DNA from 3 places in the Thermaerobacter composti genome. Region 3 is predicted to be linked to each of the others. Evidence: riboswitches for the same ligand, from Rfam matches in the RefSeq annotation. Region 3 holds a riboswitch; each other region holds the start of a gene.
What was found. Region 3 has a riboswitch for S-adenosylmethionine ahead of metX (homoserine O-acetyltransferase MetX). Riboswitches for the same ligand answer to the same signal wherever they lie in the genome.

Region 1 (10,360 bases), 420 kb from region 3:
GCGTCGGGCCTGCTCCCGGCTGTCCCTGTAGGGGGCGATGACCGCCACCAGGACGATCACCCCGTGGCGGGTCAGGGTCGCCGCCACCCAGGCCGCCCGCTCCGCCTGCCGCCGGCGGTCGTCGGCGGAGAAGCCCAGGTCGCGACACAGGCTCTGGCGCAGGACGTCGCCGTCGAGGACCTCGACGGGCAGGCCCTGCTGCCGCAGCCGGCCCGCCACCTGGCGGGCCAGGGTCGACTTGCCGGCTCCGGGCAGGCCGGTGAACCACACCGTCACCCCGCGGTGGGGCAAGGTCGAGCACCACCTTTCCCGTCTAGATCGCCAGCTCCAGGCTACGCGCCGTGGCGTCGGTCGGACCCAGGTCCAGCACCAGCCGCCGACCGCCGGCCTCCACGGCCAGGCGGAACCGGCCCGGACCCGCCGCCGCCAGGCGCAGGCTCTCCAGGGGGAGCCCCTCCAGCGCGGCCAGGGCCGCGTTGACCGCGGCCACCTGCCCCTCCAGCTCCCGTCCCGGCGGGGTGCGCCGGTACACCTCCCCCAGGGCCTGTTCCTCCCGCGGGCCATAGCGCGCCGCGATCCGGCCGCTGGTCAGGGTGAGCTGGAGGAGCTGGCCCAGCAGCGCCAGCAGGTCGTCGGGCACGGAGCCCTCCGCCGCCGCGGCGGCCAGCCGGTCGAAGGCCTCGCGGACGGCGGGGCTGGCGGCCTGGGCGGCGAAGGCGGCCGCCTCCTGGCGCACGATGGCCGCCGTCTCCCCTGGCAGGTGCACGGGCAATGGACCCACCCCCCTCTTGGCCGACGGCGCCCCGTCCCGGTCCCTGGTGGCGCCGCCGCGTCCGCGATCCTCCCCGCGGCGACCCAGGCTGCGCCCTATTCGTTCAGCTGGCCGCCCAGGTCGTGCCCGAGGATCGCCTCCACCTCGTGCTCGAAGCCGCCGGTCTCGATGGGGCAGTGCATCCCGCACTCCTTGGGCGCGTCCTTCTCCCACCACCAGCGGCCGCTGCGGGGGTCGGCGCCGGGTTCCACCGGGCGCGTGCAGGGGGCGCAGCCGATGCTGGTGTAGCCCCGATCGTAGAGGGCGTTGTAGGGGACGTCGTTCTGGCGGATGTAATCCCAGACGTCGTCGTCGCTCCAGTCGGCCAGGGGGTTGAGCTTGACCAGCCCGCCGTGGTCGTGGTCGATCTCCACCTTCCGGATGTTGGCCCGGGTCGCCCATTGGGCGCGCCGCAGGCCGGTCACCCAGGCGTCCAGGCCCTCCAGCACCTGCTGCAGGGGCAGGACCTTGCGCAGGTGGCAACAGAGAAGGCGCAGGTTGACGTCGCGATAGAACAGGTTCATCCCGTGGCGCCGCACCATGCGGCCGATGAGCACGGGATCGGGCATCACCACCTCGACGGCGATGCGGTAGCGCTCCCGCACGCGGTCGATCAGCTCGTAGGTCTCCTGGGGCAGTCGCCCGGTGTCGACGGTGATCACCCGCACCTGGGGGTTGATGCGCCAGGCCATGTCGATCAGCACGCTGGACTCGGCCTGGAAGCTCGAGATCAGGGCCAGGCGCTGGGTGCCGAACCGCTCGAAGGCCCACTCCAGCAGGTCCTCGGGCTCCCGGTCCTCGAAGTGGACGGCCCACTGGCCCGCCTCGTAGTCGTCCATCAGCGCGGGGCGCGAGGGCGTGCTCGACGGCTGCACGGCGATCCCTCCTTCAACCCTCCATCACCGCCAGCAGCTGCGCGTCGTCGTGCCGGCGGAAGAAGGCCTGGGGCGACTCCCCCGGGCGCCGCTCGGCCAGGTAGAAGGCGACCAGGCGCTCCACGTAGTCGCCCAGCCGGTCGGCGGGCACCCGCCGGGCCACCGGCCGGCCGATGGCCGCCTCCGGGCCGAGCCCGCCCCGCAGCAGGATGTCGTAGGCCGGGATCTTCTCGCCGCGTTCGTCCCGGGCCGTGGTCCCCTGGATCCCGATGTCGCCCACCCAGTGCTGGCCGCAGGCGTGGGGGCAACCGTCCAGGTGGATGTGGAGGTCCGCGATGGCCTCACCGAAGCGGGCCTCCAGCCGCTCCACCAGCCGCACCAGCTGCGGCTTGGTGTCGCCCACGGCGTAGTTGCAGTGGGGGTTGCCGGTGCAGGCGATGCTGCCGCCCCGCACCGGGTTGACGTCCAGCGGGAAGCCGAGCTCCGCCATGGCCGCCACCACCCGGTCCACGTCGGCCCGGGCGATGCCGGTGATGATCAGGTTCTGCTCGCGGGTGAAGCGCACGTCCTCGCCGTAGGCCTCCGCCAGGTCGGCCACGGCCACCATCTGGTCGCCGGAGATCAGGCCGGGGAAGACGGGGAAGCCGATGTAGTAGCGCCCTTCCTGCTTCTGGGGGTGGATCCCCAGATGCCCCGTGCGGCCGGCGGGCCGGGGCACCTCGGCCAGCGGTCGCAGCGGGCGGCCCAGGCGTTCCTCGATGCGGCGGCGGATCGCCTCGGGGCCGTGGTCTTCCACCATGAACTTGAAGCGCGCCTTGGCCCGGTTGGCCCGGTAGGTGAGGTCGTTGCTCCACACCTCCAAGAGCGCCCGGAGGAAGTCGATGAGCTCCTCCGGCGGGACGAACACGCCCAGGGGCTCGGCCAGGCGCGGGTAGGTGGAGAGGCCGCCCCCCACCAGCACGGCGAAGCCCGGCTGCCCGTCGACCACGGTGCCCACCAGCCCGACGTCGTGGATCTCCGGGGCGTTGCACTGGTGGGGGCAGGCCGCCAGGGTCCACTTGTGCTTGCGCGGCAGGTCGCTGTACTCGCGGTTGTGGTAGAAGAAGTCGGCCAGGGCCCGCACGTAGGGTCGCGTGTCGAAGAGCTCGCCGGCGTCGATCCCCGCCACCGGGCAACCGGTGATGTTGCGCAGGATGTCGCCGCACGCCCCCGCGGTGGTGAGGCCGTTCTGCCGCAACAGGTCGAAGATGGCCGGCACGTCCTTGAGCTCGATCCAGTGGATCTGGATGTTCTGGCGGGTCGAGATCTCGCCGCTGTTGCGCCCGAAGCGGCGGGAGATCTCGCCGATCACCCGCAGCTGCTGGGGCGTGACGATGCCGCCCGGGATCTTGACCCGCATCATGAAGGTGCCGACCTTGGGCTTGTCGTGGTAGAGCCCCCACCACTGCAGGCGGAGGATGTCGTCCTCCGGGATGTCCTCGTAGTGGGTGGCGGCCAGCCGCGGCAGCTCGTCCAGCAGGTCGAAGGGCAGCTTCTCGTGCTTGACGCGCTCCACGTAGTTGCGGCGGCGCACCTCCTCCCAGGTCAGCGGGCGCCGCTCGCGCCGCGCCCGGCCGGGGCGGGCGCCGTCGCGATCCGAACCCCGCGGATGGGCGCCGGCCGGTGGGGGGCTGGCACCTTCCGCGGACGACGGACTCGCCGGGGTCCTGGGGACCTCGGGCGGGTTGAGGCCGGCCATGAGGGTCACCTCCTGGACGCTCCGCGGACGGGAGCCGGGGACGAGGGTGCGTCGACCCGGGCGGCCGGTGGGGTGCCCCGGATCGCCGGTTCGTCCGCCCAGGCGGCCACCGGGCCGATGATCCATACGGCCGGTGCCTCCGTCTGGACGCAGCCGGCGGCGACCGCCTCCAGGGTCGCCCGGATCACCCGCTGCCGGGGCCAGCTGGCCCACTCCACGAAGGCGCACGGCTCGGCGGGCGGGCGCCCCGCCTCGATCAGCGCCCGCGCGGTGGCCTGGCGGTTCGCCACGCCCATGAGCACCACCAGGGTGTCGGCGGCAGCCAGCCGGGCCCAGTCCTGGGACGAACCGGCCTGACAGTGGCCGCTGGCCACGGTGAAGGACGACGCCACCCCGCGCAGGGTCAGGGGGATGCCCGCCAAGCCGGGCGCCGCCACCGCGGACGTCACCCCGGGCACGACCTGGACCGGGATGCCGCGGCGGCGCAGCTCCGCCAGTTCCTCCCCGCCCCGGCCGAAGACCATGGGATCGCCGCCCTTGAGGCGGACCACCACCCGGTGGCGCCGGGCGCGGTCGGCCAACAGATCCAGGATCGCCTCCTGGCTCCAGGCGGCCATCGACCCGCCGGCGCCACGGGGCGCCTTGCCCACCGCGATGCGCTCGGCGCCGGGGCGCACCCGGGCCAGCACGGCGGGCGAGACCAGGCGGTCGTAGAGCACGCAGTCCGCCTCGGCCAGGATCCGGGCGGCCCGCAACGTCAAGAGCTCGGGGTCCCCGGGGCCGGCACCGACCAGGTAGACGGTACCCGGGCCCTGGTGGCTGGGCGAGCGCGTCGGCTGAGGGTGCCCCGGCAGGGGGCTGGGCACGCTGGGCTCAGCGGGCGCCTGGCGGCTGCGGCCCTGGACGCCGTGGGCCGAGCCCGAGATCGCACCGGCCGGCGCCGTCCCGACCCTCGTCGTGGCCACGGCCGTGGGTGCGGGGTCCGCCCCTTCGGCGAACCCGTCGGCCCGAGGGTCCGGTGCCGCGTCGCCGGGGCGGCTGGTCGGGTGCGGCGTCAGCGCGGCCGACGCAGGGGGCGCGTCCGCCGGCCCACCGGCCGCCGCGTCGAGCAGGGCCTCGAGGAGTCGGCGCGCTCCCTCCACGTCCCCACGACGGACCAGGGCGAGCCCCTCGGAGTCCACCATGCGGTACCAGAGGGCCCGTCGCCGGTCGGGATCGGGGATGCGGGCGGCCACCGCCGGGCGCATCGACCCGAGCAGCGCGATCCAGGTGGCGTACTCCGGCCCCAGCTCGCGGGCCAGCCGGTCGCGCAGGCGCGCCGCCAGCGCAGGGCTCTGCCCGCCGGTCCCGACGGCCACCACCAGGTCGCCCTGGCGATGCACTGCGGGGAGGATGAAGCTGCAGTGGGGCGGGTCGTCGACGGCGTTGACCCACAGGTGGCGCCGGTCGGCCTCGCGGCGGATCCGCCGGTTGAGGTCGGGATCGCCGGTGGCCGCGATGACCAGGACGAACCCGGCCAGGTCGCCGGGTCGGTACTCGCGCCGAATCCAGCGGATCCGACCCTCGGCCGCCCAGCGGGCGAGGGCCTCCGTGGCCGTGGCGGCCACCAGCGTCACCCGAGCGCCGGCGTCCAGGAGCCCGCGCACCTTGGCCTCGGCTTCGCGACCCCCGCCCAGCACCACGCACGGCCGGTCCCGCAGATCGAGCATGACGGGATAGTAAGGAACGCGACCGGGCGCGGTGCCGTCGGGTCCTCGCAGCCCACCATCGGTTCCCACAGGCGTCGCTCCCACCCGCGTCGGTCCTCGTGGCGCTCCGCTGCGGAGCACCCTATTCCCAACAAATACGATTGAGTTAGTTTACTTAGTCCCCATTGAAGTCGGGTGGGCGGGTGGTGTCAAGGCCTCCTCCCGGACGCCAGGGGGCATCGAGGGCTGTGGGGAGGGGATGCAGCGGAGGTCGCGGCGCGTACGGACGCGTATCGGGTAGAATCGTCGTGACGGAGGCGTACGGCGTGCCGGCTCGGCGAGCCGCGCCGTGGGCATGGCGGCGAGCCGCACCTCGGGCACCGGCCGCCCCTGGCGACGACGCCGGAGCCCCTGCATCGCGTCGAGGGGATGGTTGGGGTGTGGATGCTCGCGTCCTTCACCGCCATCTCCGGGACAGCCTGGGCGATCTCGACCGGTTCGTCGAGGCCGTCGAGGACCTGAGGGAGAAGGGTGGCGAGGAGCGTGGTGGATGAGGGGCTGCGACGGGTGTTCCCGGCGGCGGCCGATTCGGAGCGCGAAGCGCTGGGCATGGCCGTCGGGCGCGTGCTCGCGGAGTGGGACGAGCTGGACTTCGCGCTGGGCTTCGGATCGTTCTTCGAGGGACTGCCCTACAGGGACCTCGACGTCGCCCTCCACAGCCGGGATGGGTGGCCCCTCGACGAGGCGACGCTAGCCGCCATCGGGCGCGCGTGCGAAAGGGTCGTGCGGCTGCCCGTCGACGTCGTCGACCTGGTCGCGGCGCCGCTGCCCCTGCGGTTCTGGGCCAGCCGGGGCATCGCGCTGCTGGTGCGGGACCCGGAGCGGCTAGCCCATTGGAAGGAGCGGACGTGGCTCGCCTACTGGGACATGGCGTGGATGTACCGGCAGCAGTGGCGCGACCTGGTCCGCCCTTGACGGGCATCGACCTGTGACGGGGGAGCCCGAGCCTGCGCCGATGGCGGGTTGGAGGCGATGGCAGGCCCAGACGCCGCGGCCCGGCGCCCTGCAGGAAGCGGCTCGCGACGCCGTGAAGGGAGGTGGCCGGGGGAAGGACTTCGCGTCCGCACCCCGAATAGCAGTCCCCAACGTCCGCGGCCCGCGCTCACTGGGCGACCGCGGCGCGATCCCAGTCATACCCCAGCACGACGCCCTATCGAGAGTGGCCGAGGGACGGGCCCGATGACGCCACGGCAACCGGCCGCCGGGCGTACGCGGCGGCACGGTGCCAATTCCCGCGGGAGACGTCCTCCCGGGAGATAGGGAAAGGCGAGGCCCCCTCTCCTTTCCCGGAGAGGGTTTTCATTTGTCGGGCGGGATCGACCCCGGGAGGGAGGCGACCCCCGCAGGGGGCGATCCCGCCCGGCCGAGGAGGCGAGGATCGATGGCGCTGGCGACGAACCTGGGTTTCCCCCGCATCGGCGCGGGCCGGGAACTCAAGCAGGCCCTCGAGGCCTACTGGGACGGCAAGATCCCGGCGGACGAGCTGCTCCGCAGGGCCGCCGAGCTGCGGCGTCGCCACTGGGAGCTGCAGCGGCAGGCCGGCCTCGACGTGGTCCCGGCCGGCGACTTCTCCCTCTACGACCACGTGCTGGACACGGCTTGCATGGTGGGCGCCGTCCCGGCCCGCTACGGCTGGACGCCGCAGGGGTCGGGCGACCCTGCCACCGCGCGTCGCGCCACGACCGGCGCCGAGGGCGGGCTCGGGGCGGACGGGTCCGCGGGATCCGGCGACGCTCCGGCCGCCGCTCCCCCGGGGGTGCCCCTGGACGTCTACTTCGCCATGGCCCGGGGGACGCCCGGCCAGGGCGTCCCCGCCCTGGAGATGACCAAGTGGTTCGACACGAACTACCACTACATCGTGCCCGAGCTGGAGCCAGGCCAGACCTTCCACCTGGCGTCCCGCAAGGTGGTGGAGGAGTTCCGCGAGGCCCGGGCGCTGGGGTTCGAGGCGCGTCCGGTGCTGCTGGGGCCGGTCAGCTTCCTCCTGCTGGCGAAGATTCGCGGCGCCACGGCGTCCGCGGCCGCCGACGGCAGCAGGCCGGGGTCCGCGAGCCGGTCGGCCGGTTCGTCCGGGTCGGTTGGCCAGGGTTCGGCCCCGGCGCCCTCGGCCGCCGGGGTGGCCCAGGGCGTCTCGTCCGATCCGCGGCTCGCCCTGCTCGACGGCCTCCTGCCCGTGTACGGGCAGGTGCTGCGGGAGCTTCAGGCCGCCGGCGCCACGTGGGTCCAGCTGGACGAACCCTTCCTGGTCCTCGACCTGGACGAACCGGCCCGGGACGCCTTCCGACGGACTTACGCGGAGTTGGCTCAGGCGGCCCCGGGGCTGAAGCTCTTCCTCGCCACCTACTTCGAGGGCCTGCGGGACAACCTGGAGCTGGCCCTGAGCCTGCCCGTGCAGGCCCTGCACCTCGACCTGGCGCGGGATCCCGGCCAGCTGGAGCAGGTGCTCGCGGCCGGCGTGCCGCCGACCCTGCACCTGTCCCTGGGCGTGGTCGACGGCCGCAACGTCTGGCGGACCGACCTGGAGGCGGCCCTGGAGCGCCTCGAACGCGCCCGGGAGGTGCTGGGACCCGAACGCATCTTCGTGGCGCCGTCGTGCTCCTTGCTGCACGTGCCCATCGACCTGGAGCTGGAGACGGAGTTCGACCCGGAGATCAAGGGCTGGCTGGCCTTCGCGAAGCAGAAGCTGGAGGAGGTGGCCGTCCTCACCCGCGCCCTGAACGAGGGGCGGCAGGCCGTGGCCGACGCCCTGGCCGCCAGTCGTGCGGCCGTGGCCGCCCGTCGCAGCTCGCCCCGCCGGACCCGGCCCGAGGTGCAGGAGCGGGTGGCGCGGCTCCAGCCCGACGACGCCCGGCGGCCCTCCAAGGCGCCCGAGCGCCGCGCGCGCCAGCGGGAGCGGCTCGGGCTGCCGCTCCTTCCCACCACCACCATCGGCTCCTTCCCCCAGACGCCGGAGGTGCGCCGGCTCCGGGCCCGGTGGCGGCGGGGGGAGATCGACGACGCGACCTACGAGGAGGGCATCCGCGCCGAGATCCGCCGGGTGATCCGGCTGCAGGAGGAGCTGGGCCTGGACGTGCTGGTCCACGGCGAACCCGAGCGCAACGACATGGTGGAGTACTTCGCGGAACAGCTGGAGGGCTTCGCCTTCACCCGCCACGGCTGGGTCCAGAGCTACGGCAGCCGATGCGTCAAGCCGCCGATCCTCTACGGCGACGTGGCCCGGCCCGGCCCCATCACGGTGAAGTGGATCACCTACGCCCAGTCCCTGACGGAGCGGCCCGTCAAGGGCATGTTGACGGGACCCGTCACCATCCTGCAGTGGTCCTTCGTCCGCGACGACCAGCCGCGGGAGGTGACGTGCCGCCAGATCGCCCTGGCCATCCGCGACGAGGTCCAGGACCTGGAGGCAGCGGGGATCCGGGTGATCCAGATCGACGAACCGGCCTTCCGCGAGGCCATGCCCCTGCGGCGGGCCGATCGCGCGGCCTACCTGGCCTGGGCCACCGAGTGCTTCCGCCTGGTGACCGGCGGCTTGCGGGACGAGACCCAGGTCCACACCCACATGTGCTACTCGGAGTTCAACGACATCCTGGACGCCATCGCCGCCCTGGACGCCGACGTGATCCTCATCGAGGCGTCCCGGTCGGGGATGGAGCTCCTGGACGCCTTCGGCGAGCACCGCTACCCCAGCGACGTCGGCCCCGGCGTGTACGACATCCACTCGCCGCGGGTGCCGTCGGTGGACGAGATCAAGCATCTGCTGCGCAAGGCGGCGTCGGTGTTGGACCCCGGGCAGCTCTGGGTGAACCCCGACTGCGGCCTCAAGACCCGGCGCTACGAGGAGGTCGAACCCGCCCTGCGCCACATGGTCCAGGCCGCGCGGGAGCTGCGCCAGGAGTGGGCGGCGGTGCCCGCCGGCCGGCGGTAGCCCGGGGGAGCGGGGGCGATCCGCCGCCGGGGTCGGGACGCGCGGCGCCGACGGGGGGCAAGCCGCCGGCGGCGAGGCCGGGCCGCCTGGTGCGGACGGGGGACAAGCCGCCGGCGGCGGGGCTGGGATGCGCGGTGCGGACCGGGGAGAAGCCCCAGGCGGCGGGGTCGGGCGGGTAACCTTGCGGACCCCGCGGCCCGCCCCGCCTGCCGCGGCGCGGCGGCGCCCCGACGCCACCGGCCTGGCGGAGGCGGCCTGCCATGGGCAGACCGCCTCCGCTTGTCAGCAACACGGCGCCTCCCCTTGTCAGAAAAAGGTCGAGCCCCACGAATGCCTGTAACACTTAACGACCATTCAGTCGGTCTGGGGGAGGAGAGCCATGCAGGGAGATCCGCGGAGCCGCGGGAACGCGACCGCCTGGCCAGGACGGATCGTGCCGGTGGACGTCTCGGGCGGACGGCCGCCCCGACGGGCGCGGGCGACGACAGGGGCTCCGGGGCGATTCCGTCCCCGGTGCCCGGATCGGTGGCCGCGAGGGGCGGCCATCGGCCGGGCGACACGGGTGTGGGGCACCGCGCTGGCGCTGGTCCTGGTCGCGACGGGGTCGTGGGGCTGGCCGGTGGCGGCCGAGGCGGCCGGCACCGGCGGATCCAGGACGGTTCCCTCGGAGGACGGCGGGTCGGCATCATCGGCCACCGAGGTGGCGGCTCGGGCGTCCGGGACCGCCGCCGGTCGGTACCGGCCGGCCGCCGAGGGTGCGGCCTCCGTCCTGGGGACCCTCGGGAACACCCTCTCGCAGGTGGGGCGCACCGCGACCGACGTCGTCCGCCCAGGGACGCAGCCGCCCGCCGAGGCGAGCCAGGGCGATGCCCCGCCGTCCTCCGGGTCGTCCGCGGCGGCGGGGGGGGGGCGGGATGCGTCGCCGCGATCGGCGGCTCCCCTGACCGGTGCCGTGGAGGGGGTCCACGGTGCGCTCCAGGGCGTGGTCGGCACCGTCGCCGGCGAAGCGGCGGGGAGCCTGGTGAACCGGACGACGGGGACGCTCACGGGCGCCCTGGACGGTGGGCTTCGCGCCGTGGAGGGCGTCCTCGGCGGGGTCGTCGCCGGGTTGCCGATCGCCCGTCCCGATCGCGGCGGGAGGGCCGGCGGCGGGTCCGGCGGGCCAAGGCTGAACCTCGAATTGGGCGATGGCCACCTGGAGGTGGGGTTGGGAGGCGGCCTCCGCGTCCGCCGCGGGGACGACGCCGGCGGCGGGGCGGGCGG
Region 2 (8,829 bases), 410 kb from region 3:
GAGGTCGACGCCCTGCGGGAGGGCCTGCGCTGGCTCGCCCAGCAGCTGATGGAGGTCGAGGTCAGCGAACTCATCGGCGCCCAGCGCTACGAGCGCACCCCGTTGCGCACTACCTACCGAAACGGGTACCGCCCCCGGCGCTGGGACACGCGCGTGGGCACCATCGAGCTGCAGATCCCGAAGTTACGCCGCGGCAGCTACTTCCCCAGCCTCTTGAAGCCGCGGCGGCGCGCGGAGCGGGCCTTGCTGGCCGTGGTGCAGGAGGCCTACGTGCACGGGGTGAGCACGCGCAAGGTGGACGAGCTGGTCCAGGCGCTGGGCGTCGGGGGCTTGAGCAAGAGCGAGGTCTCCCGCATCTGCGCCGAGCTGGACGAGCACATGGAGCGCTTTCGGAACCGGCCGCTGGAAGGCGAGTACCCCTACGTGTGGCTGGACGCCAAGGCGGTGAAGGTGCGGCAAGACGGACGGGTGGTGAACATGGCGGCCGTGATCGCCGTGGGTGTGCGGGAGACAGGGGAACGGGAGGTCCTGGGGTTCGACGTGGGCGCGGCCGAGACGTACGAGTTCTGGCTGGACTTCCTACGTCGCCTGGTGGCCCGGGGGCTGAAGGGCGTGCGGCTGGTGATCTCGGACGCCCACGAGGGCCTCAAGCGAGCCATCGGTGAGGTGCTGGCAGGCGCCACGTGGCAGCGGTGCCGGGTGCACTTCATGCGGAACCTGCTGGCGCGGGTGCCCAAGCACGCCCAGTCCATGGTGGCAGCGCTGGTACGGACCATCTTCGCCCAGCCGGACCGTGCCTCGGCTCGGCAGCAGCTGGAGCAGGTGGCGGCAAACTTGGAGCGGCGGTTCCCCCAGGTGGCGAGCCTGCTGCGGGAGGCCGCGGAGGAGGTTTTGGCCTACATGGACTTCCCGCCGGAGCACTGGCGGGGGATCCACTCGACGAACGTCCTGGAGCGGCTGAACCGCGAGCTGGCGCGGCGGTGCGACGTGGTGGGCATCTTCCCGAACGTGGCGGCGGTGCTGCGCCTGCTGGGTGCGCTGCTGGAGGAGCAGCAGGACGAGTGGCTGGTGCAGCGGCGGTACTTTAGCCAGGCGTCGATGGCGAAGCTCAAGGGCGGTGACGCGTTGGGGAGTGACTCGGTAAGCGCCTTGGCTGTTGCAGCGAGGTAAGCCCATGGAACCCGAGGGGGAGCCGCTTTTCCACCACTTGCCGGGACACGGCCTTTCTGCCGCGGCGTGAGGCCCTCGTACGATAGGACCACCGGGTTGGATTCCCGCGCTTTCGGAAGAAGGGGCGGGGGCGGCAGTCGGTGCGGTTCACCACCGGCGCGATCCGGGTGGACGACCAAAGCCACGTCGTCCTGCCCCGGATCGGGCGGGTGAAGACCCACGAGCCGACCACGGCTCTTCGCCGGCGCATCCAGGCGGGGACGGCCCGCATCCTCGCGGCCACGGTGTCGCGGGAAGGCGGCCGGTGGTTCGTCAGCTTCACCTGCGAGGTGGAGCGGCCGCCGGGCCGGTCCCGGTTCCCGTGGCGGGTGGCGGGTGGTGGCCGTGGATGCGGGGGTGCGGCACCTGGCGGTCCTTTCGACGGGCGAAGTGTGGCCGAACCCGCGGCCGCTGGAAAAGCCCTCCGGAAGATGGCCCGGACCAGCCGCGCCCTGGCCCGTCGCCAGAAGGGCAGCCGCAGGTGGCAAAAGGCCCGCCGCCGGCTGGCCCGGCTCCATGCGCGGGTTCGGCACATTCGCCAGGACACCCTTCACAAGCTGACGCACCACCTGGCGACCACCTATGGCGTGGTGGTGGTCGAACGGCTGCACGTGGCGGGCATGTTGAAGAACCACCGGCTCGCCCGGGCGCTGGCCGATGCATCCCTGGCGGCGATCCGCCGCCAACTTCAATACACTCCTGTTGGACGTCAAGCCGGAACGCGTGCTTGCCTCCGTTCCTCTGTCTTTTGTCTTTGGGTGTCCATACGGATGGCGCTCCGGTGCAACAGCGCACCGAAAGCCCAGCTCCGTGGCGATGATCGCTTTCCCATCGCGGGCCTGGGCAGCTCGGCGGCGGACCATCCGGAGCTTGCGCTGGGTGGCTAAGGGCCTCTCACCGCGATAAGGCTCGCCCGTAAGCATCATTCGCCAGGCGGTGACCAACAGCCGCCCCGCCACCGCCACCACGCTCACGGAGTGACCCTTCTTCTTCCGGAGCCGTCGGTAGGCTCCCCAGAGGCCCGTCGCCCCAACGCACGGTGGTCTGGGCGGCCTCGATCAAAGCCGCCCGCAGGGCCGTGCAGCCGTGCTTGCTCGTCCGTCCCCGGCGGTTGCGCTGGCCCGACTGGTACACCGATGGGTCGAGGCCGGCATCGCGCTTCACCTGCTTCGGCCCGCGGAACCGGCGCGGATCCCCCAGGTAGGCATCGATCGTGGCCGCCGTGATTAGGCTGACCCCGGGGATGGTGAGCAAGCACTGGACGATGGGGTGATCCTGAACCCGCGCGGCCACCTCGGCCGTGAGGGGCCTCCACCTCTTCTTGGAGCACCCGGTACTGGCGGAGCAGGGAGCCGAGGAGCACACGGTCGTCGGCCGACAAGCGTTCCAGCGTGCCGGGATGGTTCTGGAGCCACACGGCCACGTCCTTGCCCGCAGGCACCGCGATGAAGTGTCGGCGCAGCAACGCCCGCAAATGGTTGCCCACGGCCTTGCGGCGGCTGTCGGTGCGCTGCCGCAGGCGCAACAGCCGGCGCAACACGCGGCTTGCCTCCGGCGGGACCCTGTGCGGCGAGAGCGGCTTCTAGGTACTCCACTCCAAAGCGGGCCAACCGGTCACGGTGTTCCACCACAATGGTTGCAACCGATGCGTCGGCCAGGAGTCGGCGCAACTTCGCCCGTTTCCCGTTCAGTCCGGACCCGATTTCTGTGACTACCTGGTCCACGTGAAACCCGTGCTCCGTAGCCCACTTCGTGACCTGGGCAACTTGACGGTCAAGATCGCTCTTCTGGTCGTGAGAGGAATCGCGGGCGTACACCACCGTCTTCCCTCTCGCCGGAGCAGGCAGGTCCACGAGAATGGTCCCGGCCGGTGTCTGCCGAGCAGGGACGGGCAACCGACCCGCCTTGCACCAGCGCCAGGCGGTGATGTAACTGATTCCTTCACGCTTAGCCCACTTGGATAGCTTCATACCCGAAATATTGCACATATGTTTGCCTATGTCTGACTATGTTTCGACGAGCTGTTCACGACCCCCGCCCTACGGGGCACACCCCTTCGCCCCCCGGGCAAGGGGCCACCCTGGGGCCACCCTGCGTCCTCCCGATCACGTCCCCATTTTAACGCCGGTTCACGCCGGCGGCCGCTCTGGTGCGTTGCGACGGTGTCCACAGGCTCGGCGGACCTTCCCGTTGCTGGGCCCGGCAACCGTGTGCTATCGTTGGGATGGAAATACGAGGAAGGACGGGAGATCGGTGGACGGCGAGGCGGCCGTCACCCGCGAGCCCGACGGACCAACGGAGGCCTGGCTGATCCTTGAGCGCCTCAAGGACCTGACGGAACAGAACGCGGGCTTGCGGCGTTGGGTGGAACAGGAGATCAAGGACCTTCGCCAGGAGGTCAAGGACGTCCGCCAGGAGATCAAGGATGTCCGCCAAGAGGTCAAGGACGTCCGCCAGGAGGTCGCGCAACTGCGCGAGGAAGTTCGGCAGGAGATCCGGAACATCCGCCAGGACATGGCCGTCCTGGAACGGGGGCTGCGGGACGAGATCGCCGCGCTGCGGCGGGACCACCGCACCCTGTGGGTCAGCACGCTGGCGGTGTGGGCGACCATCCTGGCGGCCCTGATCGGCCTCTACGCCCGCGGCGGCTGATCGCCTCCTGGGCCGTCTCGCGGAGCACCTCCCACGATTCCCCCGCTTCCTCCTCCTGCGGCTTCGTCTCCGGCTCCGGTACGGCTTCAACCCAGCGATGGAGACCTGTGCTGGACGGCGTCCAGCTGCGCGCAGCGTTCGCGGCAGGCTCGGGCCGCCCGGTCCGGCTCGCCCATGGTGGCCCGATCCTCACGACCGCTGGCGAGAGGCATCGGCCCAGCACGTCCCCTCGCTACGAGTTCCCCATGTTGAGGGGGCCGAGACCCCCTCGGTTCCGCCTTGGCTGAGGGATTGCGGCCGGTTGCGGCGCTGCAGGAACCCGGCTATACTGGCCTTAATCTTCCGTTGACAATGGACCCAGCCGGTACACCGGCAACCCCTCTCTTATCCAGAGCGGTCGAGGGACGGGCCCGATGACGCCGCGGCAACCGGCGACGCCGTCGTGCGGTGCCAACTCCCGCGGCTCCCCGCTGGGGATGCCGAGAGATGAGAGAAGGGGGACGGGGATCGAACACGACGTAGCACGCCCCTTCCTCCTTCGGAAGGGGCGTTTCCTTTCGGTCGGGTCCTTTCGGTCGGGTCCTCTCGGTCGGTCCGTCGGGCCCTTTCGGTCGGGGCGTCTCCGTTCGGTCCGTGCCGCCGACCCCGCCGAGCCTACCGGCGCCGATGGCGGGCTCCGCCCCGACCTCCCAGTCCAAGCGGGCTCCGCCCCGACCGCCAGGCCAGGAGGTGACCAACGGTTGAAGCTTCCGTCTGCCCGGCCCGACCCCGCTGGGCCGCCCCCAAGCCAGCGCCGTCCGGACGAACCGGCCATCGCCGGGGCCGGGTCGTCGACCGCCGAACGCGGCCGGTCCGACGTGACCCTGGCCCCCGGCGGGCGGGTCGGCGGGTCGCCATCCGCCGCGGGCGGGGGGGCGCCGTCCGCGCCGGTCGGAGGGCCGGCATCCGCTCCGGTCGGGGGGTCGCCATCCGCGCCGGTGGGGAGGGACGCTCCTTCCACCCCGCTCGGCGAACCCGCGGGCCCCCTCCAGTTCGCCCCGCCCTTCCTCGCCCTGGCCGACGCCGACCCCTCCTGGACCTTGGCGGCGGAGGCCGGGGACGCCGGCGCCCAGGGCGGGACGGACCCCGACGGGACCGGCAGGGCGGCCGTGGCGGGCGCCGCCGCGGTCGCGTGGTGGCCGCTCACGCGCCCCCGTCCCGTCGAAGCGGTCCACCTCACCGCCATCCGCAGCGGCGCCCGGCTGATCCGCACCCATACGCGATGGGCCAACGCGGCCTGGCTCCAGGATGCCACCGCGGCCCAGGTGCAGGATCTCAACCTCTGGGCCGCCAAGCTGGCGCGGTCGGCCCGGGAGGTGGCCGGGGAGCCCTGCCTGGTCGCCGGCTACCTCGGCCCCCTGCCGCCCGCGGCGGCGTCCCTCGCGGACCACGATCCCGCGGCGGCGGTCGGCTGGTACCGGGACCAGGTGGCGGGCCTCCTGGCCGGCGGCGTGGACCTCTTCTGGATCGCCGCGCGGACCGTGGCCGAGGCCCGCGGGGCGCTTCGGGCCGCCCGCGAGGCAGCCCGGCTGCCGGTCGGACTCCTGTGGGAGCCCGGCGGGGAGGCCGGCGCCATGGGGGCGGACGCCCAGGCGGTCCAGCTGGTGGCGGCTCTCCAGGCGACGGGCATGCCCGACGCCCTCGGCGTCGCGGTGACCGGCGGGCCGGCGGAGGCGGCGCCCTGGCTGGCGGCATTGCGCGACGCCGGCTGGGCCGGCCCCCTGTGGGTGAGCCTCGGGGAGCCGGAGACGCCCGAGCCCCCGGAAGCGTGCGGACGGGCTCCGGGCACGGGCGGCGGACCCGTCGTTGGCGCGCGGGGACGGACTCGGGACACGGGGAACGAACCCGTCGCTGGGGCGCACCGGCGGGCTGCGGGAACGGGGAGCGAACCCGTCCCCGGGCAGCCGGACGGGCGGGGGGACGGTCGTCCCACCCGCCGGAGCGGGGCGCGGGGGAACGGAAGCCCCACCGCCGAGGAGCAAGCCGACCCCTGGGCGACGCTGCGCCTGTTGGGCGTGAGCTGGGTCGCGGGCACCGGCGCCCGGTCGCCTGCGCGCTTCGCGACCCTCGCCCGTCGGCTGCGGCAGGCCGGCGCCACCGCACCACGCCCCGCGGCCGGGGAGGCTGGCGGGTGGCGGGCCGACGCGCCTCCGTCGGCGGTGCGGGCCACGGGCGGCGCATCGGTTCCCCGAGGGCCGGCCGAACCCTGCGGCCCGGAGGGTCCGGTGAACCGGACGGCCTCCGCTGCCGCCCCGACGGGGACCGCCGGCGCCCCGGCGGCGACGGCGGGAGCTAGCCTCCCGGCCGATCGGGCCGACACCCCGGGGGCTCCCGATGCGGCGACGGTGGCGGGGACGAACCGGCGTGGCGTCGCCGGGCCCGGAACCCCCGCCTGGGGCGGCGGCACGGGCGGCGGCGTGCCGCCTGCGCCGGCGGAGGACCGGCTCGCGCGACCCCTCCCGCTGCGGGAGAAGCTGGGCCGCCGGTTCGTCATCAGCGTCGAGCTGGACCCGCCGCGCGGGCCCGTCACCACCAAGTTCGTCGCCGACGCCCGGACCGTGGCGGCCGCGGGCGCCGACGCCGTCAACGTGGGCGACAGCCCGATGGCGCGACCTCGCATGGCCGCCCTGGCGGGCGCCTACCTGGTCCGGCACGCCGCCGGCATCGACGCCATCATGCACTGCACGACCCGCGACCGCAACCTGATGGCGCTTCAGGCCGACCTCCTGGCGGCCCACGCCCTGGGGGTGCGCAACGTGCTGGCCCTGACCGGGGACCCCCCGCGGTTGGGGAACAGCGGCGCCTCGCCCGTCTACGACGTGGACTCCATCGGGCTCCTGGAGGTGCTGGCCGCGCTGCGCCGCGGCGAGGACCCCCAGGGCAATCCGCTCGGCGCCCCCGTCGACTTCACCGTCGCCTGCGCCCTGAGCCCCAACGCGGACGACCTGGAGCGGGAACTGGAGCGGTTCCGCCGCAAGCTGGAGGTGGGCGTCGTGGACTTCGTCATGACCCAGCCGCTCTACGAGCTCGAGCCCCTGGAGCGCGTCCTGGACCGGCTGGGCGGCTGCCCGGTCCCGATCCTCCTGGGGGTGATGCCGCTGCACAGCGGCCGGCACGCCCACTACCTGCACCACCAGGTACCGGGCATCTCCATTCCCGATGCCGTGCGCGAGGCCCTGGACAAGGCCGGCGATCGCGGCCTGGAGGTGGGGCTGGAGCTGGCCGAGGCGGTGGTCGAGGCCGCCCGGCCGTACATCGCCGGCGTGTACGTGGTGGTCTCCTACGGCAAGGCCGAGCCGGTGGCCGCGTTCGTCCGGCGACTGCGGGCCCGGTTCGACGAGCCCCGTCCGGCGGCGGAGGGGGCGGGGGCGACCGCTCCCCGCCCCGCCACCGCCGGGTCGGCTGCGGCCTGGCCGACCGACCACGGCTCGTCGACCCCGGGCGGAGGGATCGGCCCCCGGGCGGACCTCCTGCCGGCTTCCGGTGCGGCATCGCCGGTGGAGCAGGGGGAGGTGCGCCACCATGCCGGGTGAACCCGACCGCGCTGCAACCATCGCGGGTCCAGGCGGGCAGCCCGCAGCCGCAGCGGACCCGTCGCCGACGCCGGCCGGCCCGGGGCCGGAGGGGGCCGGCGCACCCGCGGAGGCCCCCGGCGCCGCCGCTGGGCCGCCTCCTGCGCCCCGCGGGCTGCGGCTCGAGACCCGGCTCGTCCACGCGGGCGTCCGCCGTGACCCGCGCACGGGTTCGGTGGCCGTCCCGATCTACCAGACCGCGACCTACGAACACCCGGGCCCCGGTCAGACCACGGGGTGGGACTACAGTCGCCTGCACAACCCGACCCGCGAGGCCTTCGAGGCGGCGGTGGCCGGGCTCGAAGAGGGCTTCGCCGCCGTGGCCTTCGCCTCCGGGATGGCGGCCCTCACGGCGGTGCTGCACCTCTTGCGGCCGGGCGACCACCTGGTGGTCACCGAGGACCTCTACGGCCACACGTGGCGCGTCCTGGAGGAGCTCTTCCGCCACCTGGGCATCGCCTACACCCTGGCCGACACCACCGACGCGGCGGCCGTGGCCGCCGCCCTGACCCCGTCCACGCGGGCCGTGCTGGTGGAGAGCCCGACCAACCCCTTGATGCGGGTCGCCGACCTGGACGGCCTGGCCGCCCTCTGCCGCGCCAGGCGCCTGTGGCTCGTGGTCGACTCGACCCTGTTCACGCCCCTCTTCCAGCGGCCCCTGGCCCGCGGGGCCGATGTGGTGGTGCACAGCGCCAGCAAGTACCTGGCCGGGCACAACGACCTGGTGGCCGGCGTGGCGGTGGCGGCGACGCCGGCCCTGGCGGACGAACTGGCCTCCATCCGGACGGTGACCGGCGGGATCCTCGGACCCCATGACGCCTGGCTGGCCGTCCGCGGCCTCAAGACCCTGGCGCTGCGCATGGAGCGGGCCCAGAGGAACGCGCTGACCCTGGCCCACTGGCTGGCAGCCCACCCCGCCGTGGCCGCCGTGTACTATCCGGGCCTGCCGTCGAGCCCGTTCTTCCGGCGATGTCTCCAACAGGCGGCGGGGTTCGGTGCCATGCTGAGCTTCCGGCTGCGGGAGCCGGCGCGAGCGGAGCAGGTGCTGGCCCGCCTTCGCCTCGTCGTCTTCGCCGAGAGCTTCGGCGGGGTGGAGAGCCTGATCACCCACCCGGCCACCACGACCCACAAGGAGATGCCGGCGGCGCTGCGGAAGCGGCTGGGCATCGACGCGGGGCTTTTGCGGCTGTCGGTGGGCATCGAGGCGGTGGACGACCTGGTCGCCGACCTGGAGGGCGCCCTGGGCGGTCCGTCGGCCCTCGGGGTGGTCGAGGCCGGGCAGCGGGCGGAGGCGACGCTGCGACAGCTCGCGACCCGGGAAGCGGCGGGCGCCAGGGCATGACGGGCGCTGGCCCCG
Region 3 (10,360 bases):
CTTCGCCCCGTCCTGGCCCACGGGGACCGCCCGCGCTTCCGCCGGCGCCTGGTGGCCACCGGTGGCTCGGGCATGCCCGGCGCGATGGGCCTCTTGGCCGTCCTGCGCCCGCAGGTCACGTTGCTGGGGCGGTCCTTCTGGCTCGGCTCGGCCGCCCTCGCGGCCACCTTGCTGCTGGTGGCCGCGGCGCGCCAGTCCGTGCCGTTCTTCCTCTGGGTGGCACCCCTGCTGGCCGTGGGCGGGGTGGCGGTGGCGTTCCGGGGGTCGGGCACCGGCCTGGGGGAGGCGGAACGGGCCTGTCCCGTGGATCCGCTGGCCTTGGCGTTGGGCCGGTTCGTCCTGGTGACCCTCTACGACGCGATCCTCCTGGCGCTGGCGACCCTGGCGTTGCACCTGGGGGGACCGGCCGCTGCCGGTGGCGTCCACATCGCGGCCCTGCTGTTGGCCTGGCTGGCCCCGTTCCTGTTCCTGGGCACGGTGGCCTTCGTCCTGTCCCTGCGCTGGGGCGGGGTGACCGGCCCGGCGGCGGCCATGACCCTCTGGGCCGCGATGGTCTGGCGGCAGCTGGCGCCGCCGGGCGCGGGGAGCGGGCTGGTGTGGGCCCTGGCGGCGCCGCCGGGAACGGGCGCCTGGTGGCAGGGCAAGGTCCTGCTGCTGGCCGTCACGGCGGTCGTCTGGGCGTTCCTTTGGGTGCGGACGGGGGCGCGTCCTGCCACCACCCCCGCGCCAAGGGACTGACGGTGTCCACTCCCGCCCAACCGGGCTGAAGGATCGCCATCGCCGACGGAAAGGCATCGGGGCTGGTGGCCCCCGACCCGGGAGCTGGGTGGCGTGTACCTGGAAGCGATCCGGCTGGAGAAGCGCTACGGATGGCGGCCGGTGCTGCGGAACGTCAGCCTGGGCGCAGGCCCCGGCATCCTGGCCGTGGTGGGGCCCAACGGCGCGGGCAAGACCACCCTGCTGCGCGTCCTCGCGGGCGTCCTTCCGCCCTCCCGCGGCTGCGTGCGCTGGCAGGGGCGGGAGATCGCGGACGACCCTGCTGCCTACCGGTGGCAGATGGGGTACAAGCCCCAGGACCTGAGCGTGTATCCCGGCCAGACGGTGGCGGCGGCCCTGCGCTACCTCGCCCGGCTCAAGGGGATCCCGGACGCCCTGGTGGACGAGCGGGTCACCGAAGTGGCCGAGGAGTGGGGTCTGGCCTCCGTCGCCTCCCGTCCGCTGGCGACCCTCTCCCGCGGCTGGCGCCAGCGCTTCTTCCTGGCCCAGGCGCTGCTCGCCGACCCCGACATCCTGATCCTGGACGAACCGGCGGTGGCCCTCGACGAATGCGGCCGCCAGCAGCTGTTTCGCCGCCTCCGCCTGCTGGCGCGGGAGCGGGTCGTGATCGTGGGCGGGCACGGGTTGCGGGAGCTGACGGAGGTCGCCGACCGCGTGCTGGTCTTGAAGCGGGGCACCGTGCGGTTCCTGGGGACGCCGAGTCAACTGGCGGCCTGGGCGGCGGGCTGGGTCTGGGAGCTCTGCCTGCCCCCCGGCGATCCCGCCCTCGAGCGGTTGCGCCGCCGGTTCGTCGTGACCGGCCGGCGGGACGAACCGGCCCGGGCCGGCCAGGGTCGCCTGCAGGTGTTGCGGCTCCTGGCCCGGCGACGTCCCCATCCCGCGGCGGCACCGGTGGAGCCGGGGCCGGTGGAGGGGTACCTCCGCTGCATTGCGGACGAACCGGATCGGCCCGGGGTGCCGAGGAGGCTCCAGGTGATTGACCCGCCCGGGCGCCCGTGGTAGCATCACTTTCAACAGTCATGACAACCGAGCGCGTCTGCTCTCTTATCCAGAGTGGCGGAGGGACTGGCCCAATGAAGCCCGGCAACCGCCGGCCGTGCCTTGGCGGCCGGTAAGGTGCCAATTCCTGCAGGATCCGCACGGGTCCTGAGAGATGAGAGGGCGCCGGAGATCCTTTCGGCCCTTCCCTCTCGGGAGGGGTATTTGTTATCCGGAACCCCTTCAGGGAGCGGGCGCGGGAGGGAGGGGGACGCGGTGATTCCCTGTCGCGGCCGATTGGAGGTGGGTCCGCTGCCGCTGGAACAGGGCGGCAGCCTGCCCCGGGTCGAGCTGGCCTTCGAGACCTGGGGCCGGTGGGATCCCCAGCGGAAGAACGCCATCCTCGTCTGTCACGCCCTCACCGGGGACGCCCACGTCGCCGCCCACGACCCGCAGGATCGACCGGGGTGGTGGGAGGCGGCCGTGGGACCCGGACGCCCCATCGACACCCGTCGCTGGTTCGTCCTCTGCAGCAACGTCCTCGGCAGCTGCTACGGCTCGACGGGCCCGAGCAGCCCGGTGGACCCGAAGGTGCCGGAGGCGCGCTGGGGCGGTCGCTTCCCGACCGTCACGGTGCGGGACATGGTCCACGCCCAGCGCCGGCTGCTGGATGCCCTGGGCATCGATCGCCTGGCCCTGGTGGTCGGCGGTTCGCTGGGGGGCATGCAGGCCCTGGAGTGGGCGGTTTCGTACCCGGACCGGGTCGACGCCGTGGCCGTGCTGGCGGCACCGCCCGCCTCGTCGCCCCACGCCATCGCCTGGAACGAGGCGCAGCGCCAGGCGATCTTCGCCGATCCCGCGTGGCAGGGCGGCGACTACCCGCCCGAGCGGCCGCCCCGGCGCGGGCTGGCCCTGGCCCGGATGATCGCCATGGCCACCTATCGGGGCCGGGACGAGTGGGCGGCCCGCTTCGGCCGCGACGCGGTGCCGCCGGACGACGACCCGGTGGCGGCGCGGATCGGCCTCTACGCCACCGCGCCCCGCAACGAGGCGGAGCGCTTCCGCTTCCAGATCGAGAGCTACCTGCACTACCAGGGGGAGAAGCTGGTGCGCCGGTTCGACGCCGCCAGCTACGTGACGTTGACCCGGGCCATGGACCTGCACGACGTGGGCCGCGACCGCGGGGGGCTGGACCAGGCCGTGGCCCGCGTGCGGGGACGCGTCTACGTGCTCAGCATCGCCTCGGACCTGCTGTACCCGGTGGAGGAGCAGCGCCGGCTGGTGCGCGCGCTGCGGCGGGCCGGCAAGGACGTCACCTGGCACGTGTGGCGGGCGCCCTGGGGCCACGACAGCTTCCTGGTGGACGCCGCGGGCGTCGCCCAGCGGGTCATGGACTGGTTGGACGAACCCGGCCAGGACGCCGCCGGTCTCGAAGAGGGGGCGGCCGTGGCCGTGGGGGAGGGGCGCCCGTGAAGGGACCGACGGTGGCCCTGCTGGGGCTGGGGACGGTCGGGAGCGCCGTGGCGCGGCGGCTGCTCAGCCCACCCCCGTGGCTGGTGGCGCGCCTCGGCGGCGTGCCGCGGCTGAAGTGGGTGCTGGTCCGCCACCCGGAGAAGCCGCGAGCGATCCGGGTCGACCGCTCCCTGCTGACCACCGATCCCGAGCGGGTGCTGCGCGATCCCGAGGTGGACGTGGTCATCGAGCTGATCGGCGGGGTCGAGCCGGCCCGCCGGTACGTGAGCCGCGCCCTGGAGGCCGGCCGCCCGGTGATCACGGCCAACAAGGCGCTGCTGGCCGAATCCCTGGCGGAGCTGGCCGCCCTGGCCCGGCGCCGAGGGGTGGAGCTGGCCTTCGAGGGCGCCGTGGCCGGGGGCGTGCCCATCATCCGCCCGCTGCTGCGGTGCCTGGCGGCCAACCGCGTACGGCGCCTGCGGGCGGTGCTCAACGGGACCTGCAACTACGTGCTGACCCGGGTGGCGCAGGGGGCCACCCTGGAGGCGGCGGTGCGGGCGGCCCAGGAGGCGGGCTATGCCGAGGCGGACCCGAGCGACGACCTGTCCGGCCGCGACGCGGCCCGCAAGCTGGCGATCCTGGCGATGCTGGTGACGGGCGAAGCCGTGGACTGGAACCGCGTCCGCCGCACCGGCCTGGACGATCCGGCCTTCCGGCGGGCCCTGGAGGCGACGGCGTCCGGCGCCCAGAGTCGGTCCCGTTGGCGGTTGGTCGCCACCGCCGACTGGCGGGGAGCGGTGCCGAGCCTCACCGTCCAACCGGAGCTGCTGCCCCCCGACGACCCGCTGCTGCAGGCCGCCGGGGTCGAGAACATGATCCTGATCGAAGCGGATCCCGTGGGCACGGTCCGATTCGCCGGCCCGGGGGCCGGCGGCGACGCCACCGCCAGCGCCGTGCTGGCCGACCTCATCGCCGTCTGGCGGGGCGACCGCCTACCCTTGCCCGACCTGAATCGGGGCGCGCTGGACCGCGTGGGGATCGCGGCCGCGCCCGAGGGGCCGCCGGTAGCGGCTGCGGCGGGCGAGGGGCACGGCGCGGTGGCAGGATCCCGCGGCGGCAGCGGTTAAACTGAAGGTGACGGACGGGTGCGGGACGGGTGGCGCCGGTCGGGCGGCGGGGCGGCCGGCGCGGTGCCGTCCGCGATCCGCCGGGTTGCGCCAGGGGGGAGCGCCATGGGCCCCAGGCATCTCGCCCAGTGCTATCGGTGCCGTCGCACCTTCGAGGCCGAGCACCGGGGGGCCCGGTACTGCCCGGAGTGCGAGCGGGAGCAGCGGCGCCGCTTTCGGGTGCTGCCGGGCGGCCGCGATCCTCGATACGGCCGGCTGGTGATCGAGCCGCGACCTGCGAGCCGGGGCACGGCCGGGAGGCGGTCGACGCGGGGTCCCGTCTGGCTGCGGGCCGGTGGGCGGCGCGGCGCATGGCCGTGGGGCGGGCGGTGGGGCCGCGACTGGCGCTGGCGGCGCTGGCACCAGCCGCTGCGGCTGCTGGCCGTGGTCGCCGCCGCCAGCGCCGCCCGCGTCGTCTGGGATCAGATGGCCGCCGGCCCGGCGCCCGTGGAGTGGCTGGTCTACCTGGTGGGCGCGGCATGGATCTGGAACCGCCGTGACGAGGCCGCCTGACGATAGCCCCGGCCGCCGGGGGCTGCAGCCGCGTCGGGGCGAGCGCCGCGCATCCGGGGGCAGGCGGGCGGGTCGTGCATCGGCGGGTCGGTGGGTGGGCTCGGCGGGTCCGTGCTCCCGGGCCCATCCCGCCGATGGGTGGCGGTCGGTTCGCCGCCGCCGCGGGGGCGGGGCGCTGTGGGGGGAGGAGGGGCGCCATGGCGGACCCGGACGCCGCCGGCGGCGGGTCCCGGTTCCTCGGTGACCTCCTGGTGTGGGCGAAGGCGGCTTGGCAGCACCCAACCGGCTTGGCAGTGCCCGACCGGCTTTCCAGCGCCCAACCGGCCTTGGCAGCGCCTAACCAGCGGCGGGCGCGATGGTGGTTGAGGCGGCCCCGGGGGCGGCCGTGCATCGCCTTGCCCGAGGCTGGTGCGGCCAAGGGGCGGGCTAGGCCTTGCCGGGGGAGGGGCCTTGACGGGGGCGGGCGCCGCCGCGGGTCGGTCGAGGCCTTATCCTAGGCCTTGTCGGGGGATGGGCGCCGCCCATGGCCGATCGGGGCGTGGCCCGGGATCGGGGCCTTGCCTGGGATCGGTATGCTGCAGTGGAGGGGCGGGCTGGACCTTGCCCGGGAGCAGCCTGGCACGGCCGAGGGGCCGGTTAGCGCCCGGCGGATCCCCCGCCGCCCTCGGCGCCGGGGCGCGCCGGGCGTCGGCGCTGGACCGGGTGGGGGCGGCCGTCGCCGGAGCCCCGGGGGCCGCCGCCGGAGCCGGGTTCCACCTCGACCGTCAATCCCACCTGGCGCAGCTTCTCCGCCAGCTCGCGCCGCGTTCCGCGCAGGCGGATGCGCTGGGGCGCCAGGGCGCGCAACAGGCCGACGGCCAGGTCCTCCCGCTCCAGCTGGACGCGGGGATCCAGGTGGCCCTGCAGGAACTCGCGGTACAGGGGCGGGCCGTCGGGCTCGCGGATCACCAGCCGCGCACCGACGCCCTCGACCCACAGCTCCCGCGGCCCTTCGCCCGGGCGCAGGGCGCCCAGGTATTGACGCAACGCCCGCTCCAGCCACAGCTGTTGCAGGCCCGTCCGCGCCAGTTCGGCCACCAACGCGCGCAGGAACCGCTCCCCCCGGAAGCGCAGCCAGCCCAGGATGCTGAGCCGGCGGTGTTGCACCAGTTCGGGCAACAGCAGGGCCGCCGTGCCGCGGGCCAGGGGCGGCTGCTCCAGCAGGGGCAGGCTCTGCCGCCACACCGTCAGGCGATCGTCCGGGTCGACGGTGCCGTAGCGCGCGTCCAGGTGCTCCAGGAGCATCTCCGGGAGCAACACCGTGTGGAGGAACCGGGACGCCGCCTGGGCCGCCGGATGGGGCACGAAGTCCGTCAGGAACACCCAGCGCTGGCGGGAACGGAACACCGTGTAGACCAGACGCTCCTGATCCAGCACGCGTTGGAACTCCGTGGGATGGGTCTCGACCGAGATGGCCAGCTGTCCCTGCCCGCCCATGGGGCCAACCTCCCGCGACGGGACCCGGACCCCTGGCGGCGTCATGGGGTCCGAGGCCGCGGCCCGAACCCCGCCGGCGTGGGGGATCCGGGGTCGGCGCCCGGACCCGTGGCAGGCGGGACGGGATCCGGGCCGGTTATCCCTTAGTCTATGCGGGCCGGCCCGTCGCTTCCTGCCAGCCCCTGGCGAAGCCGGACGAATCGCTAGCCGCCGGGTCCCGTGGCTGCCACCCGGGCGTCCGGCCCGGGAGCCCGCCCCGGGAGCCCGCCCGCGCCGGAGGACCGGCGTTGCCCGAGCCCCCGCCATCGGTCCCTCTCCTCGCGCCGCTGCCTCGGGGTACCTCGAGCGCCCCCACGGGATCTCGAGCACGCCATCGCCCCGCGGCGGGCGGGGGCGCGCGCTGCGCCGGCGGGTCCGGCGCGCCGGCGCTCGCCACGTCGATGGTGCCGTTGCGCAGCAGGAACCCGCGGCCCGTCCGCCCAACCATCCCGCGGATGGGCCGCCCCATGGGGCGCCCGGTGCCGGGTTCGCCGAAGCGTGTCGAAGGATGCGCCGGAGCGCGGCGAAGGGTGGGCCGGATCACGACGGCTCGCCGGGCAGCGGATGGGCGCGATTCGCCGAAGGAGGTGTCGTGGGAGGTGCCGGGTCGAAGCCACCGGCGCCGGCGGATCCCGATCGGGGGGAGGGCCGGGATCCGCCCGCGCCGGTCGTCGGGTGCGGGCAGGGGCGGGCGCCGCGCGACCTGGACGGGTTCCGGTCGCAGCCGCGGCGCAGGACGGGAGGGGGACCCCGGGAAGGGACCGTGGCGGCTGGGGGTGTGGGCCCTGGTGGTCGCGCTGGCGCTGGCGCCCTTGGTCGCGGCGTTGCCGGGGGGTACCCCGGTGGCGCAGGGGGCTGGGGCGCCGGGCCGCGGTCAAGCTGGGGCCGCGGCGGCGGCCGCGGCGACGGTCCAGGGGACCGAAGCGGGCGGCTCGACCGGCCGTGCGGAGACGGCGGCGGCGCCATCGTCCGCCGTCCCCGCGCCCCCGCCCCAGGACGCGCGGGCGGCGATCCTGGTCGACGGGGCGACGGGACAGGTTCTCTACGCGCGGAACGCCGACGTGGCGATGCCCATGGCCAGCACGACGAAGATCATGACCGCGCTGCTGGCCATCGAGCGGGGCGACCTCGAGCAGGAGATCGTCACGGGGGAGCGCGCCTTCGGGGTCGAGGGCTCGAGCCTGTACCTGGCCCTGGGGGAGCGCCGCACGCTGGAGGAGCTGCTCTACGGGCTGATGCTGCGTTCGGCCAACGACGCCGCCGTCGCCATCGCCGAGGGCCTGGCGGGGTCGGTGGAGACGTTCGTCGGGTGGATGAACCAGCGGGCGTGGGATCTGGGGCTTCGGCACACCCGCTTCGCCGACCCCCACGGCCTGTCCAGCCGTGATCACTACACGTCGGCCCGGGATCTGGCCACCCTGGCCCGCGTGGCCATGGCCAACCCCACCTTCCGCCGGATCGTCGGCACCCGCGAGTACCGCATGCCCTGGCCGGAGAAGCGGGCCGAGCGCGTGCTGCAGAACCACAATCGCTTCCTCTGGCGCTACGAGGGCGCCACCGGGGTCAAGAACGGCTACACCCGCGCAGCCCGCGGCGCCCTGGTGGCCTCGGCGCGGCGGGACGGCGTCGAGCTGATCGGCGTGCTCCTGGGCGCCCACCCGACCGGCATGTACCGCGACATGGCCCGCCTGATGGACTGGGGCTTCGCCCACTTCGAGCCGCTCCAGCTGGTCCGGGGTGGGGAGACGGTGGGCAGCGTCCCGGTGGACGGCGGCCGGCGGGACCGGGTGCCCGTGGTGGCTGCCTACGGATCGCGGTGGCTGGTGCCGCGGGACGAACCGGCTCCGGCGGTGGAGCGTGCGGTGCAGCTCGCGGAGCCCCTGCGAGCGCCGCTGGCGGCGGGGACGCGGGTGGGCACGCTAGTGGTGCGGGTGGACGATCAGGTGGTGGACCGCATCCCACTGCTCAGCGGCGCCTCCGTCGCCGCCGCTCCCGCCTGGGCGGCGGCGCGGCACGCGCTGGCGGGGTGGGCGGAACCGGCGCTCCTGGCCGTGGCGGCGGTGCTGGGGCTCTTGGTCGGCGTGCGCTGGCGCCGGCACGTGATGGCGCGACGTCGCTGGCGCCGGCGGGTGGCCGCCTTCGACCCGATGATGTGGTATGCCTTCCGTCCCCGCGACCCAGGGGCGGACTAGAAGGGCTGGCGGAGGCCGGGCGCGCACGGCGCGCGACGCGAACCGGCGCTGCGCCGCGGCGAAGGACGGGCTGCGGACGGGCCGGGCGGTGGTCTCCCCGCGCGACGGCGAGCCGGGCGGGGCGAGGGTGGGGCCGGGTGAGTCGAGGCGGGGAGAGGGTGGCACCGCGGCGCGCGTCGCGGGGAGAGGGCGCCGCCACCGCGCGCGACGGCAGCGAACGGGCGCGAGGGGACGACGAGTAGGGGCGGCCGGCCCGAGGGGAGTGGGGGGGCGGCGACGCCCAGGCCGGCCGCCCCGCCCAACGGCACCAGATATCGCGGGCATCGCCGCGCCGAGGGCTCCCAAACTAGGGATGGCCCGTCTTTCGCGGCCGAAACCGATGCCGAGGTGGTGCCCGCATGGCCAGACGACGTGGCGCCGGCCGCCTGGTGGTCCCCGGGGCCGAGCCCGGTCTGGACCGCTTGAAGTTGGAGGTCGCCCAGGAGCTCGGGCTGGTGCCGGCGGGGGCGATCTCGCCCCGCGCCTACGACGAGGCCCTGGACCGGCAGAAGTGGGAGGTGGCCGAGGAGCTCGGCCTGGCCGACCGCATCCGCCGGGTGGGCTGGGGCGAGATGACGACCCGGGATTGTGGCGCCATCGGCGGCCGCCTGGGCGGCCGCTTGGGCGGCCAGATGGTCCGCCGGATGATCGCCCTGGCCGAGCAGCAGCTGGCGGGCGACCTCCCCACGGCCGGTCCCCGCTGGTAGGTCGGCACCCCAGTCGGTAGGCGGTACAATGGGAGAAAGACGGGGTCGGGGCGGCGACCCGGGTGGGTGGCCGCCCTTTTGTGCGCGACGGCTGGGGCGATCATGGACTTGCGATGGTCGTGGGGGGGGCCGGTGCACCGTGGCGGACGCGCAGGCCACCGCCCAGTCGAGGGCGGCGCTGAAGACGGCCCTGCTGGCGGAGGCTCGGCGCCTCGGCTTCGTGGCGGCGGGCGTCGCCGCCGCCGCGCCCCTGCTCGACCTCGAGGCCCTGTTGCGCTGGCGGCAGGAACGGGGCATGGCCACTCCCTGGGAAGACCCCGACCCCGCGCGCCGCGCCGATCCAGCCACGTTGCTCCCCGGGGCGCGCTCGGTGGTGGCGGTCGCCATGGCGTACGACCCGCCCGGCCGCCGGACGGCGTCACGTCCCGCGTCCGCCCAGGATCGTGCGGCCGGTGGCGGGGATCGTGCGGCCGGTGGCGGGACGGGACGCCGCCGCGACGGGCGGGCCGCGGGGGGATCACGGGATGGCGGGGACGGCGGTCCGCCCTTGCGCGGGTACGTGGCGGCGGCCGGCCGGACCCGCTCGTACCAGCACGTCATGCGTCAGCGGCTGGAGGCGCTGGGGCGCTGGCTCGAGGCCCGGGTCCCGGGGTGCCGCTGGGCGGTGCAGGTCGACACCGGACCCGTGGTCGACCGAGCCTGGGCGGAGCGGGCCGGCCTGGGCTGGGTGGGGAAGAACGCCTGCCTGATCGTGCCCGGCCGGGGTTCCTGGGTGTTCCTCGGCGAGTTGGTGACGGACGTCGCCTTGCCCCCCGATCAGCCCGTGGCCGACGCCTGTGGGGACTGCGACCTGTGCCTGCGGGCGTGCCCGACCCAGGCCTTCATCGGGCCGCGCCAGCTGGATCCGCGGCGGTGCGTCTCGTTCCTCAGCCAGAAACCGGGCATGCTGGCACCGGACGAACGGGCCGCCCTGGGCCAGAGCCTCTACGGTTGCGACGCCTGCCAGGTGGTCTGCCCCTAC

Region 1: another riboswitch for S-adenosylmethionine. It lies ahead of metE (5-methyltetrahydropteroyltriglutamate--homocysteine S-methyltransferase); the one in region 3 lies ahead of metX (homoserine O-acetyltransferase MetX).
Region 2: another riboswitch for S-adenosylmethionine. It lies ahead of Q5761_RS08170 (methylenetetrahydrofolate reductase); the one in region 3 lies ahead of metX (homoserine O-acetyltransferase MetX).

Annotation. Positions count from the first base shown of each region.
Region 1 covers NZ_CP132508.1:2,024,928-2,035,287, reverse strand. The annotation lists gene cysC (adenylyl-sulfate kinase) at 1-291, opposite strand, end outside; gene Q5761_RS08215 (hypothetical protein) at 314-772, opposite strand; gene Q5761_RS08210 (phosphoadenylyl-sulfate reductase) at 868-1,686, opposite strand; gene Q5761_RS08205 (nitrite/sulfite reductase) at 1,700-3,424, opposite strand; gene cobA (uroporphyrinogen-III C-methyltransferase) at 3,430-5,202, opposite strand; gene Q5761_RS08195 (hypothetical protein) at 5,644-6,087, shown strand; SAM riboswitch class I at 6,320-6,435, shown strand; gene metE (5-methyltetrahydropteroyltriglutamate--homocysteine S-methyltransferase) at 6,554-9,097, shown strand; gene Q5761_RS08185 (carboxypeptidase regulatory-like domain-containing protein) at 9,477-10,360, shown strand, end outside.
Region 2 covers NZ_CP132508.1:2,013,810-2,022,638, forward strand. The annotation lists gene Q5761_RS08140 (IS256 family transposase) at 1-1,170, shown strand, start outside; partial or broken gene Q5761_RS08145 (RNA-guided endonuclease TnpB family protein) at 1,278-2,096, shown strand; gene Q5761_RS08150 (IS110 family transposase) at 2,104-2,574, opposite strand; gene Q5761_RS08155 (hypothetical protein) at 2,655-2,795, shown strand; partial or broken gene Q5761_RS08160 (IS607 family transposase) at 2,769-3,179, opposite strand; gene Q5761_RS08165 (hypothetical protein) at 3,463-3,861, shown strand; SAM riboswitch class I at 4,243-4,354, shown strand; gene Q5761_RS08170 (methylenetetrahydrofolate reductase) at 4,839-7,433, shown strand; gene Q5761_RS08175 (trans-sulfuration enzyme family protein) at 7,588-8,814, shown strand.
Region 3 covers NZ_CP132508.1:1,605,667-1,616,026, reverse strand. The annotation lists gene Q5761_RS06590 (hypothetical protein) at 1-738, shown strand, start outside; gene Q5761_RS06585 (ABC transporter ATP-binding protein) at 832-1,779, shown strand; SAM riboswitch class I at 1,819-1,937, shown strand; gene metX (homoserine O-acetyltransferase MetX) at 2,032-3,228, shown strand; gene Q5761_RS06575 (homoserine dehydrogenase) at 3,225-4,334, shown strand; gene Q5761_RS06570 (hypothetical protein) at 4,440-4,886, shown strand; gene Q5761_RS06565 (hypothetical protein) at 5,523-6,362, opposite strand; gene Q5761_RS06560 (D-alanyl-D-alanine carboxypeptidase family protein) at 7,190-8,593, shown strand; gene Q5761_RS06555 (alpha/beta-type small acid-soluble spore protein) at 8,992-9,339, shown strand; gene queG (tRNA epoxyqueuosine(34) reductase QueG) at 9,479-10,360, shown strand, end outside.